Regions from separate parts of the Bradyrhizobium commune genome, predicted to be linked through region 2. Evidence: predicted binding sites of a transcription regulator. Region 2 holds the regulator's gene; each other region holds the start of a gene.
What was found. Region 2 encodes LexA, which represses DNA repair genes until DNA is damaged. Its sites were predicted from a motif close to TGTTCNNNNTGTGTTCNG; they were not measured.

Region 1: the regulator LexA is predicted to act here: its motif matches at 1,959-1,976, upstream of uvrA (excinuclease ABC subunit UvrA).
Region 3: the regulator LexA is predicted to act here: its motif matches at 1,730-1,747, upstream of IC761_RS26315 (DUF3072 domain-containing protein).

Annotation. Positions count from the first base shown of each region.
Region 1 is NZ_CP061379.1:3,713,877-3,717,995, forward strand. Features, by position in the region: gene uvrA (excinuclease ABC subunit UvrA) at 1-1,863, opposite strand, end outside; gene IC761_RS17490 (outer membrane protein) at 2,173-2,931, opposite strand; gene IC761_RS17495 (outer membrane protein) at 3,087-3,761, opposite strand.
Region 2 is NZ_CP061379.1:3,605,030-3,609,148, reverse strand. Features, by position in the region: gene IC761_RS16980 (HAD-IA family hydrolase) at 1-475, shown strand, start outside; gene IC761_RS16975 (hypothetical protein) at 616-831, shown strand; gene IC761_RS16970 (molybdopterin molybdotransferase MoeA) at 1,168-2,379, shown strand; gene lexA (transcriptional repressor LexA) at 2,556-3,257, shown strand; gene IC761_RS16960 (hypothetical protein) at 3,433-3,639, shown strand; gene IC761_RS16955 (hypothetical protein) at 3,835-4,119, shown strand, end outside.
Region 3 is NZ_CP061379.1:5,593,794-5,597,912, forward strand. Features, by position in the region: gene IC761_RS26285 (hypothetical protein) at 1-171, opposite strand, end outside; gene IC761_RS26290 (hypothetical protein) at 361-552, shown strand; gene IC761_RS26295 (hypothetical protein) at 648-890, shown strand; gene IC761_RS26300 (hypothetical protein) at 950-1,150, opposite strand; gene IC761_RS26305 (hypothetical protein) at 1,211-1,396, opposite strand; gene IC761_RS26310 (hypothetical protein) at 1,447-1,668, opposite strand; gene IC761_RS26315 (DUF3072 domain-containing protein) at 1,784-1,978, shown strand; gene IC761_RS26320 (DUF6496 domain-containing protein) at 2,049-2,306, shown strand; gene IC761_RS26325 (hypothetical protein) at 2,319-2,681, opposite strand; gene IC761_RS26330 (Do family serine endopeptidase) at 2,955-4,119, opposite strand, start outside.

The DNA.
Region 1 (4,119 bases), 110 kb from region 2:
CGGATTGCGCATGATCTCGTCGGGCGTGCCTTCGGCGACGATGTGGCCGCCATGCATGCCGGCGCCGGGGCCGATGTCGAGCACGTAATCGGCGAGACGAATGGCGTCCTCGTCATGCTCGACCACGACCACGGTATTGCCGAGGTCGCGCAACCGCTTCAGCGTGTCGAGCAGGCGGGCATTGTCGCGCTGGTGCAGGCCGATCGAGGGCTCGTCCAGCACGTAGAGCACGCCCGTCAACCCCGAGCCGATCTGCGAGGCGAGGCGGATGCGCTGGCTCTCGCCGCCGGACAGCGTGCCGGAGGAGCGGGAGAGGGTGAGGTAGTTGAGGCCGACGTCGAGCAGGAAGGTGAGGCGCTCGCGGATTTCTTTCAGGATGCGGCCGGCGATCTCGTTCTGCTGGCTGTTCAGCGCCTCCGGCACGGTCGAAAACCACTCGCCGGCGCCCTTCACCGACAGCTCCGAGATCTCGCCGATGTGCTTGCCGCCGATCTTGACGCAGAGCGCCTCGGGCTTGAGCCGGAAACCGTTGCAGCTGCCGCAGGGCACGTCGTGGAAATACTTTGCCAGCTCCTCGCGCGCCCACTCGCTCTCGGTCTCACGGTAGCGGCGGTTGATGTTGGTGATGACGCCTTCGAACGGCTTCTTGGTGTCGTAGGAACGGACGCCGTCCTCATAGGAGAACTTGATCTCCTCCTCGCCGGAGCCATGCAGGATCGCGTTCTGCGTCTTCTTCGGCAGATCCTTCCATTTGGTGGTCAGTGTGAACTTGTAGTGCTTGCCGAGCGCCGTCAGCGTCTGTGTGTAGTAGGGCGACGACGATTTGGCCCAGGGCGCAATCGCGCCCTTGCCGATTGCCATCTCCTTGTCGGGGATGACGAGATCTTCATCGACATGCTGCTCGACGCCGAGGCCGCCGCAGGCGGGGCAGGCGCCATAGGGGTTGTTGAACGAGAACAGGCGCGGCTCGATCTCCGGGATGGTGAAGCCGGAGACGGGGCAGGCGAACTTTTCCGAGAACAGGATGCGCTCGGGCCCGCTCTTGTCGTGGATCTTTGCGGTCTTCTTTTTCTCCTCGACCGGCGCCGCAGCAGGGGCATCGGCGAACTCGACCACCGCAAGGCCCTCGGCGAGCTTCAGCGCGGTCTCAAAGCTTTCGGCGAGGCGCTGGCCGATGTCGGCGCGCACCACGATGCGGTCGACGACGACGTCGATGTCATGCGGGAATTTCTTGTCGAGCGCCGGCGCTTCAGCGAGCTCATGGAAGGTGCCGTCGATCTTGACGCGCTGAAAGCCTTTCTTAAGCCATTCGGCGAGCTCCTTGCGGTACTCGCCCTTGCGGCCGCGCACGACGGGGGCGAGCAGATAGAGGCGGGTGCCCTCGGGCAGCGCCAGCACGCGGTCGACCATCTGCGAGACGGTCTGGCTCTCGATCGGAAGTCCCGTGGCGGGCGAATAGGGAACGCCGACGCGGGCCCAGAGCAGGCGCATATAATCGTAGATCTCGGTGACGGTGCCGACGGTGGAGCGCGGGTTCTTCGAGGTCGTCTTCTGCTCGATCGAGATCGCCGGCGACAGGCCGTCGATCTGGTCGACGTCGGGCTTCTGCATCATCTCCAGGAACTGGCGCGCATAGGCCGAGAGCGATTCGACGTAGCGGCGCTGGCCTTCGGCGTAGATGGTGTCGAAGGCGAGCGAGGATTTGCCGGAGCCGGACAGGCCGGTGAACACCACGAGCTTGTCGCGGGGAATCTCGACGTCGATGTTCTTGAGGTTGTGCTCGCGCGCGCCACGGATCGTAATTGCGCGCAGGCTGGATCCCGCGTTCTGCTGCTGGCGCTTGGCCTTGATCACTTCATCCATCCGCTGGTCCTCAAGGAATCCCAAGGGCGCGCGATCGCGCCAATGGTGAAGGCGCGCTTCGCCCGGAACCGGGAACGGCGCCGATGGGGTTGCCAGCGAACGTAGGAAGAACGGGCGCGGATTTCCAGTGGGACTTGCGAATCGTCAACGGATTGTTGGCGCGCTGGCGGCATCTGGCAGGAGAGGCGCGCGGAACAGCCGAAGGGCCGGCACCAGGCCGGCCCTTCGTTCGCTTGTGGATGCGGATCTGGGGGCAATCCGCACGCGAGCAGGACCTGGAGGAGTCCTTTGGAAACGGTCTTTGGGCGATCAGTATTTGGCGACGACCGGGCCGCCCCAGCGGTAGCTGACGCGGATCAACCCGATATCGACGTCCTGGCCGAATTTCTCGGTGCGCACGGGTGGGAGCAGGCTCGGGCTTGCGAGGTCGCCGCCGTGATGTCCGAGGAACAGATGGTCGTATTCACCGCCGACCGACCAGTTCTCGGCAAAGGCGTATTCCACGCCGAAGCCGGCGCTGTAGCCCCAGCGGGTCTGGGTGAGATTGTTGGACACCACGCCAACACCCGGAATGAACTCGTCGTATTTGGCGTGCGCGACGGCCGCGCCCGTCTTGCCGTAGAACAGCAGGCCGTTCACGGTGTAGCCGAGCTGGCCGGTGAACAGACCGAAGCTGTCGATCTTGGTGCGGTTGTTGATGGGAGGCACAATGAGGCTGACATTGTTGCCCTTGAAGTCGGCCCAGTTGCCCTCGGCCTCCGCGCCGAGCACCCAGTGTCCCTTCTGCCAGCGATAGCCAAGCTGGGCACCGACCGTGCCGCCGCTCGCGTTGTGACAGCCTTCGCCGACGGGCGGGTCGATGGCAACGCCACCGGCAGCTGTGATGCTCCAGCAGGAATGGGCGAGGCCGCCGCCGCCATTGATGCCGGCATAGACGCCGGTCCAGTCGAAGGCGAGCACGGGCGCCACAACCGGCGCCTTGCCGTAGAGCGGAAGATCGGCGGCATCGGCCGGCGCCGCCGCGCCGAGTGCGAACAAGCCGACCGCGGCCAGCGCCCATCTCTTCATTGCAAATCCCCAACTCGCCGAACCATTGGTGGGCGCGATTCGCGCCTCACGACTCAATGACGGTCCGGCGCAGGCGTCAGCGAAAACAAAAAGGCCGGCGCGAGGCCGGCCTTTCGTAACGCGATGGCGTTGGAGACGAAGCTCAGTACTACAGCTCAGTACTTGGCAACGATCGGGCCGCCGAAGTGATAGTTCACGCCGACCTGCACGGTGTGGAAGTTGAGCGTGCCGGACGCCAGGGGAACGCCGAGGTTCGAGAAGTAGTTCTCGCTGCCGAGGCTGCGATAGAGGTACTCGCCCTTGATCGACCACTGCGGAGCGATGAACGCTTCGACGCCCGCACCGACGGTCCAGCCGGAGTGCCACTTGGTGTCGGAGACAGTCACGCCGAGCGCGCTGACGGAGATCTTGTTGTCGACCCAGGCATAACCGCCCGTGCCGTAGAACAGGATCTGGTTGACGGCGTAGCCGATGCGGCCGCGCACGGTGCCCATCGCGTCGGTCTTCGAGGAGACAGTGATGCCGAGAGCCGACGCCGAAGCGTTGACGTCAGCCCAGGCGCCATCGGCCTCGAGGCCGAACACGACGTTGCCGGTCTGCCAGTTGTAACCGGCGGTACCACCGACGAAGCCGCCCTGCATCCGGGGGCTGCTGGAGTCTTCCCAGGCGCCGCCACCGACGATACCGAGATAGAAGCCGGTCCAGTTGTAGACAGCGGCCATCGGAGCCGGAGCCTTGGTGTAGGGGCGGGCCGCCAGATCGGCAGCCGAGGCGGAAGCGAACGCACCGAATGCGAGCAAACTGGCCGAAGCCAGCAAAACCTTTTTCATTTTCAACTAATCCCAGTCCCAGTTTCTGTTGATTGCCTTCTGCGGGCAGAAGGGCATCGGACGCCGTAGTCCAACTGACGGCGTGCTTACACCATTGAAGCTGCAAGTTGTGTCTCTCAAAAGTCACAACGGCCTGAAAATGGTGCAGTTGCTGACCTATTGTTCCCATCGGGAACCGGCAACCAGAGGCGGGTCCTCGATTCTCGAGTGACGTCAAATGGATGTCAAGATTTCTTCATGGCTCTGTCGCCCGACGCCGTCGGCTTCAAATACCCCGGGGTGCGCAATCAAGCGGCATTATTCCTCTTGCTTTTAGCGGGAACAAATCTGGAACAAAGCTGTGGGTGGTGCTATATAT
Region 2 (4,119 bases):
CGAGGCCTACCGGCTGCATGAGATGGGCAAGATCAGCGACGCCGACTATTTCGCCTCGCTGCGCTCATCGCTCGGGATCGGCATTTCGGACGCGCAGTTCCTGGAGGGCTGGAACGCGATCTTCGCCGGCGAGATGCCCGACATCGCGGAACTGCTGCCCCGCGCGGCGAAGCGGATGCCGCTCTACGCCTTCTCCAACACCAACCGCCCGCACGTCGACTACTTCTCCAAGGAATATGCCGATCTGCTCGGCCATTTCCGCGAGCTGTATCTGTCGTCCAGTATCGGCTTGCGCAAACCGGATGCGGAAGCGTTCGACCATGTGGTTGCCGCGATGGGCGTGCCGGCGAACCGCATCGTGTTCTTCGACGACCTCGCCGAGAATATCGAAGGCGCCCGCGCCCGCGGACTGACCGCAGTGCATGTGATCTCGCCCCACGATGTCGGCCATGCGCTGAAGGCGCTCGGGATCTAACCACCCGGTTCGCGGAACATTTTCATTCCGGGAATGAGGAACCAAAACACTTTGTGCATTTTCATACAGAGTTCCGGGAACGGAATGCCCTGTTCCGGACTCTAAGAGTCCGTTGGGTAATCTACATCGGACGTATCAAAGTGTTGGGCAAAACCTACCTCACCAGGCAGGCCTCCCTGCTGGTCAAATTCGCCAAAACCACCTCGGATTCCGAGCTTTCCGCCAAGCTGATGAGCAAGGCGGCCGACTTGAAATCGCAGGCCGATCCGATGCCCGACAGGGATCAGGGTCCCAGGGCGCCCGATGTCGCGGAAGACGGAGCCCCGAAAAGCGGAAATCCGATAACGCCCTCGTGATGCCCCGCGCCGTTAGTCCTCTGCAGGTTCCGCGCCAGCCTTCAGCCGGGCACTCGGCTGCTTCTCGGCCGATGGTGGCGGCGCGAACGATGTCGGCGACTGTGTAGGCACGGGCCCGCAGCCGGTAGCACCGGTGCCGAGATTGGCGGATAATCCGAACAGCCGCCACTGGCCGCTCACGGGTGCCAACAGCAATTCGAAATTGACTTGGGGAAATTGACCTGGGTCGGCACTGACGGAAAGACTCCTGCCGGCGGCCGCCCCTTTTGCCTCAGCCCCTCCGCTCAGCTAGAACCTTGCCGACCAAGTTTCTTCGATTTGTAGCGGGAGTTCACCGTGGCCCTCATGCCGGTTTCCGATGCGCTTGCTGCCGTGCTCGCGGGCGCGGAGCCATTGCCTGAGGAGACGATCGCGCTCGACGATGCCTTTCATCGCGTGCTTGCGCGCGATGTTGCTTCAAAGCGCACGCAGCCGCCGCAGGCGATGTCGGCGATGGACGGCTATGCCGTGCGTGCAAGCGATGCGGCAGCGATCGATTCGCAGCTCACCGTGATCGGAGAGGTCGCGGCTGGCCGGCCGTTCGCGGGAACCGTCCGCGCCGGCGAAGCGGTGCGGATCTTCACCGGCGGCGTCGTTCCCGATGGTACCGACGCTGTCGTGATCCAGGAGGACACCGTCACTGACGGCAAACGCATCACGGTCAAGGAGGCCGCCGTCACCGGGCGGCACATCCGCCCCGCCGGAATCGACTTTCGCGAGGGCGACGTGCTGTTGCGCAAGGGCGCCCGGTTGACCGAGCGCGATCTCGCGCTCGCCGCCGGCATGAATCATCCAAACCTCGCTGTCCGCCGCCAGCCGAAGGTCGCGATCCTCGCGACCGGCGACGAGCTGGTGCGGCCGGGCACCACGCCCGGCCCCGGCCAGATCGTCTATTCCAATGGCTACGCCCTGCACGCGCTCGCCCGCCGCGAGGGTGCCGACACCGTCGACCTCGGGGTCGCCGCCGACACCCTGGAGGCGACCACCGCCGGCATCCGCCGCGCGCGCGAGAGCGGCGCCGACATCCTGATCACCACGGGTGGCGCTTCCGTCGGCGACCACGATCTGGTCCAGCACGCGCTCAAGGCCGAGGGCGTCGCAATGGCGTTCTGGAAGATCGCGATGCGGCCGGGCAAGCCGATGATGCACGGCCGGCTCGGCGCGATGCGCGTGATCGGCCTGCCCGGCAATCCCGTGTCGTCCTACGTTTGCGGTTTCCTGTTCATGGTGCCGCTGATTCGCGCGCTGTCGGGCCGCTCCGTGATTCACCACCGCCGCGAGCACGCCGTGCTCGGCCGCGATGTCGGCGCCAATGACCAGCGCGAGGATTATCTCCGCGCGCGTCTGGTAGAGCGTGACGACGGCACGCTGATCGCCCTCCCCGTCGATCATCAGGATTCCTCGCTGCTGGCGAATCTCGCTGCGGCACAGGCACTTCTCGTGCGCGCGCCATTCGCGCCGAAAGCCGAGGCAGGCTCGCCTTGCGCGATACTGCGCCTGCCGCTCTGAAAGCCCGCGCCACACGCGATCCGCCAACTTTGCGGCGTTCACGCTAAATTAAGCAGTTGCGGAACACATATCGAACATATAGTGTCCGTTCATGATTTGTTTCGAGCATCTAGCGGCTTAATGCCGAACTGAACGTCTCGGAATCGAACGACATCAACCGGGGGATTTTGGTCGAGATGCTAACGCGCAAACAATACGAGCTTCTGCGGTTCATCAGCGAGCGGCTGAAGGAAAGCGGCGTGCCGCCCTCCTTCGACGAGATGAAGGACGCGCTCGACCTGCGCTCCAAATCGGGTATCCACCGCCTCATCACCGCGCTCGAGGAGCGCGGCTTCATCCGGCGCCTGCCCAACCGCGCCCGCGCCATCGAGGTGATCAAGCTGCCCGAGCTCCAGGCCGCCGCCGGTAGCCGCCGCGGCTTCACGCCGAGCGTGATCGAGGGCAACCTCGGCAAGGTGCGCACGACCTCCAGCCCGCCGGCAGACGACGGCGAGCGTCCCGTTGCGGTCCCCGTGATGGGCCGCATCGCGGCCGGCACGCCGATCGAGGCGTTGCAGACCCGCAGCCACACCATCAGCGTGCCGCCGGACATGCTCGGCTCGGGCGAGCATTACGCGCTCGAGGTGCGCGGCGATTCCATGGTCGAGGCCGGCATCCTCGACGGCGACATGGCGCTGATCCAGCGCAACGAGACTGCCGACACCGGTGACATCGTGGTGGCGCTGATCGACGACGAGGAAGCAACCCTGAAGCGCTTCCGCCGCCGTGGCGCTTCGATTGCGCTCGAGCCCGCCAACGCCGCCTATGAGGTCCGCATCCTGCCGCCCAACCGCGTGAAGATTCAGGGCAAGCTCATCGGGCTTTACCGCAAATACTGAGAATGCTGCGGTTGGCAACTGCGCATTAACGATTGGAGCGGACGATTGTCCGCTTCGGCTGGATAGTCTTTCTGGTTTTGCACAGATTATCCGGCCACCCCTTCAGCGCTACATCCCCGGCACACCGCACGAAGCACTCCTTGCTTCGCGGATTTGAAAGGCCGAGGAGACAACCATGCGCAAGATCGTTCTGAGCACAGTCACGATGGCGTTGATCGCAGCATCGGCGCCGCAAGTTTTCGCCGCCCAGTCGCAGCGCCATGCCCGCAAGGCACCGGAGACGACGACCAGCGAACAATTCCGCAATGCCCGCAATGCGGTCGAGCAACCGTCGCAGCCTGCCTGGCAATATTCGGGCTGGTCGGCGCCCGCTGGCCGCTAACTTACTCGCATCGCAGAATGCAGGTGAACAGGCTTTGTTCCTCGCGGATTCGAAAAAGATAATGTGATCGGAGCTTGCGGACCCGCAGCCGCAGATTCGCCCACAACCAAGCAGACGCTTGCAGGCTTCCACTCTGATAGGGGCCTGCGCCTCAGAAGAGGCGCGGGTGCTCTATCCTGATTGAGGAGCACCCCGATGTGTGACTACAGCCTGCACGCCGTCGCGACGCGGCCCGCCCAGATCGGCGAGACGATCGTCACGACAACCTTCCGCGGCACCTCGACGCGCGGCTTCGCTTCCGAAGCCGACATGTCCGTCGCGGTCTGCCTGCTGCCGGGAACGGAGCTCGCCTTCGCCGACAACGTCCGCTACGACAATCGCTGGATCTGGACGCGCACCATCAACTCCCGCGTCGGCAAGTTCGGCAGGATCGATCCGCACATTCCCGATCGCCATCACGATGCGATCGAATTCCCCGAC
Region 3 (4,119 bases), 2.0 Mb from region 2:
TGCGAGATCGCGCAGCGCGGTGGCGTAACGGCGGGCCGCGCTACGCTCCGCGCCGCGCGGCAGCTTGCGGGCCTTGCGCAGCATGTCGGCCGCTGCATTGCGATAGGCCAGCGAGCGATAGAGAAAGACAACCTTGCCCATATCGAATGTTCCCGTGTTGTTGGTGTTCATCCTCGCAAGATCCGCATGAACCTCGAATGAAGCCCACCGTGACAAATCGTTCATAGCGGATGGAACCTGCAATCACCGGCCGCGTTTCATGCAACATCGAGGGGCGGTTCCATGCGTGCGAGAAAGTCGCCAAAAAAATCTCCAAGCCTGATCTCTTCCGCCGGCCTCATCAGGCTAATGACGCAGGCAATGATGGGCGCAGCGCTTGGTCTTGCCTTCACGCTCACGCTCATTCTGGCCAATCCTGCGATCGCGGAATTGGTGAACCATGGCGAAAGCGGGGCGGTCTTCGTCTTTGTGGTCTCGCTGGTGACGACATTTGCGATCGGTGCAGCGCTTACGGGCGTTGTGTTCATCCTCAACGAGGACAAGGAATCTTGAAGCCCGCGTGATGTACATGCGGCGCTTTGTTCGGAACTCCCGCGGCCAACGGCGGTTGGCTGCCTGCGTCAATTCAACTCAGGGAGTTCCCACGCATGAAGACGACCAAGCTCGCTCTCGCCGTGATGCTAGCAACCAGCCTCACAGCCGCGCCGTTTGCCGCGCAGGCCAAATCGCACAAGGCGAAGCACGACTCCTCGACCTCGTCTTCGCAGACGACGGGCGCCAACACCAAGTCCAAGGGCAGCGATGCCTCGGGCCAGGGTGGTTCTGGCCCCGGCTCCGATCAGGGCGGCACCATGTCGAACAACAAGGGCGCCACGAGCAACACCAAGTAGGCTCGCTGCAGTTCCCGAAGGGCCCCGCGACCGGCGGGGCCTTTTGCATTGCTGCGCGGTCAAGGCCACATGGTCGGCGCGCGGGTCAGGGCCTCCCGGCCGGCCCGCTTCAGATCGTCGACCGAGCAGCGCCCCGTTCGTGCCGCTTCGCGCAGTTTCTCGGCAACACGCTCGCGCGTCGTCACCTCCGACCAGGGAATGCCGGCACAGACTTCATCAAGCACCGCCCGCAGCAGGGCAGTCATTTCGGCATCCGGCATTCACGAGCTCCGGCATGTCGCGTTGTGCGACCGCTTTAGCTGCGTCGGATGTCAGTGATGTTAAGGCTTGCTGCCTGCGGAATTCGTCTTCACGAGATGGTCGAGCTGCGCCCGCTTGCGCGCGATCAGGAGCTGGGCCGCAGCGTCGTCGAGGCCCGCTCGCTGCAATTGGCGGATCGCGGAGCCAAGCTCGAGGAGCTCGGCGCGCAGTTTCAGGATCCGGTAGCTGTCCGGGTCGTCCTCCACCGCGCGCCTCCAAACCTCTCAGCGGAGCAAAACTCCCAAGGGAGGATGTCTCAGCGGCGCACCGCCAGGCGTGCCGGCCTGCTCTCGCTCTTCAGCGGACGCAGACGAACCCGGTCGCGGACATCCGGCAGCACGTCGCCACCGCCGGCCGCCTTCCACTCGCCAATCAGCAGGTTGATTTTCCGGCGCAGATCGATCTGCGCCAGGGCCTTTTCGGTGCAGTCGCGGTCGCGATTGACGAGGTCGCGCACAGCTGCCTCGATGGAGGCCATCTCCAGCCTCAAGGCACTGACTTTACGTCGGATTTCATTAATTCTGTTGTCCATGGCTTGTTAGAACAAAATAAGAACATATAGTCAAGTCACGATTCCAGGATGGAGAGCGGACATGCAGGTTCAGGGTAAATACGACGCCAAGGTTTTCCTGATGGAGCAGATGACCCGTGCGCAGGGGTTGAAGCTGAAACGGCTGAGCGAGGAGGCTTACCAGCCCGCGCAGTACGATCGGGATCTATCCTTCACTGAAGCGGCGCACCGCATCCAGGTGCTCGAGGCGGAGATTGAGCTGGCGAATTCGTTCTGAGCGCGTGCCGCGCAATCAGGAACGTTGCCTGCGTCATCCGGTTCTCTCCCCGGGCCAAGGGAGAGAGTTGATGGCACGCAAGGCAACGAAGCGCCGCTATTCGTCTAGCGCCGGCGACGATGTCGCGCGCGAGATGCGGCGCTACAAGAAGGGTACGGCGAAAAGCGGCCCCGGCGGCCGTGGCGGACGCGTGAAAAGCCGCAAGCAGGCGATCGCGATCGGCCTGTCAGAGGCACGCAAGAAGGGCAAGAAGGTCCCGGCGTCGAAACGGACGACGGCCAAGAAGTCTGCCAAGAAGAGGTCGGCGCGCAAATCCGCCAAGCGGTGACATTGGCCGGCGTCAGATCATGCTGCCCGGCATGAAGCAGCGGATCGAAATGCCAAACGCAGTCTTGACCGGCCAGACCATGGTGCGGCCGGCACGGTTCGGCTCAGTGATGACGGCATCATCGGGGACTTCGACCCACTGGCCATCGAGCCGCACCCGGTAATGCCCTTTGAACGATTCCCAATCGGGATCGGCCACAGCCACGCCATCCGCATCCGAGCAGCACGGACCGAGATGACTGCGCAGGCTGTCGAACCAGGGCTTCAGCGGCGAGTCGGCGTAGCGGCCGTCATCGCGCCCCAAGGCGCTTCCGGTCGACAGAACGAACGGCGCCACGAGCAGCGCGCACCTCAGCGAGAGCTTCAATCGATCCATGTCGGCACCGATCAATGCGAACCACCGGCCGGTTCCACAAGGCGGCCGGACGTCCGAAGTTCCACTCGGCGATTCACCTTGGCGTCTTCATTGCCGCCAAAGCGCAATACGCTACTCCTGAGTCTGGCCAGCGAACGCGGCTTTTTCGGACGAACCCGTCATCATTGCTGCCGTTAACGCGAATGTTATCGCCAGCCTGTGGGTATCTCGCAGGTGAGAACGAAAAAGGCGGCCCGCAGGCCGCCTTTTGGATTTGCGTCGACCAGTTCGGGCTTAGGCCAGCGGCACCGCGACGAACCGGGTCGCCTCGGCGCTCTTCACCTGCAACAACACGCTGTTCTTGCCGGACGATTTGGCCTGTGCGAGCTCAGAGCGGACGTCGCCGACATTGGCGACCGGCTTGCCGCCGACATTGAGGATGACGTCGCCGGTCTGGATGCCGCGCTGCGCGGCTGGTCCCTGCGGATCGACCTCGGTGACCACGACGCCCTTCTGGCCTGCGCCCTGGACGTCGCCGGCCGGCGCCAGGCTGAGGCCAAGGCGCGGCGTGCCCGGCTGCACCTTGCCGTCGTCGGACTTGCCGTTTCCTTGTGCCTGCCGCTCGTTCGGCAGCTCACCCAGCGCCAAGGTCACCGTCTTGCTCTCGCCCTTGTGGAAGACGTCGAGCTTCACCGACGTGCCCGGGGCCAGAGTCGCGATGGTGCGGGCGAGGTCGCGGGAGTCCTTCACCGCGTTGCCGTTGACGGCGGTGATGACGTCACCCGCCTCGATGCCGGCCTTGGCCGCCGGGCTATCCGCTTGCGGATTGTCGACGATCGCACCACGCGCCTCTTTCAGGCCGAGGCTGTCGGCGATGTCAGCCGTCACCGGCTGCACCTGCACGCCCAGCCAGCCGCGCGTCACTGCGCCCTTGTCCTTCAGCTGCGCGACCACGAGCTTCGCGGTCGTGGACGGAATGTCGAAGCCGATGCCGACCGAGCCGCCCGAGGGCGAGAAGATCGCGGTGTTCACACCGATCACATTGCCGTTCATGTCGAAGGCCGGACCGCCGGAATTACCCTTGTTGATGGGAGCATCGATCTGGATGAAGTCGTCATAGGGCCCGTTGCCGATGTCGCGGCCGCTGGCCGAGACGATGCCCGCGGTCACGGTGCCGCCGAGGCCGAAGGGATTGCCGACCGCGACCACCCAGTCGCCGATGCGCGGCTTTTGCTCGGAGAATTTCACGAACGGGAAGTTCGCCTTGCCCTCGACCTTGATCAGCGCGAGATCCGTCTTGGGATCGGTGCCGACCACCTTCGCGGTGTAGATCGTGCCATCATCCGTCGTCACCTGCACCGACTGGGCGTGATCGACGACGTGGTTGTTGGTCACGGCATAGCCATCAGCCGAGATGAAGAAGCCGGAGCCCTCGCCCGTGATCACCTGGTGACGCTGA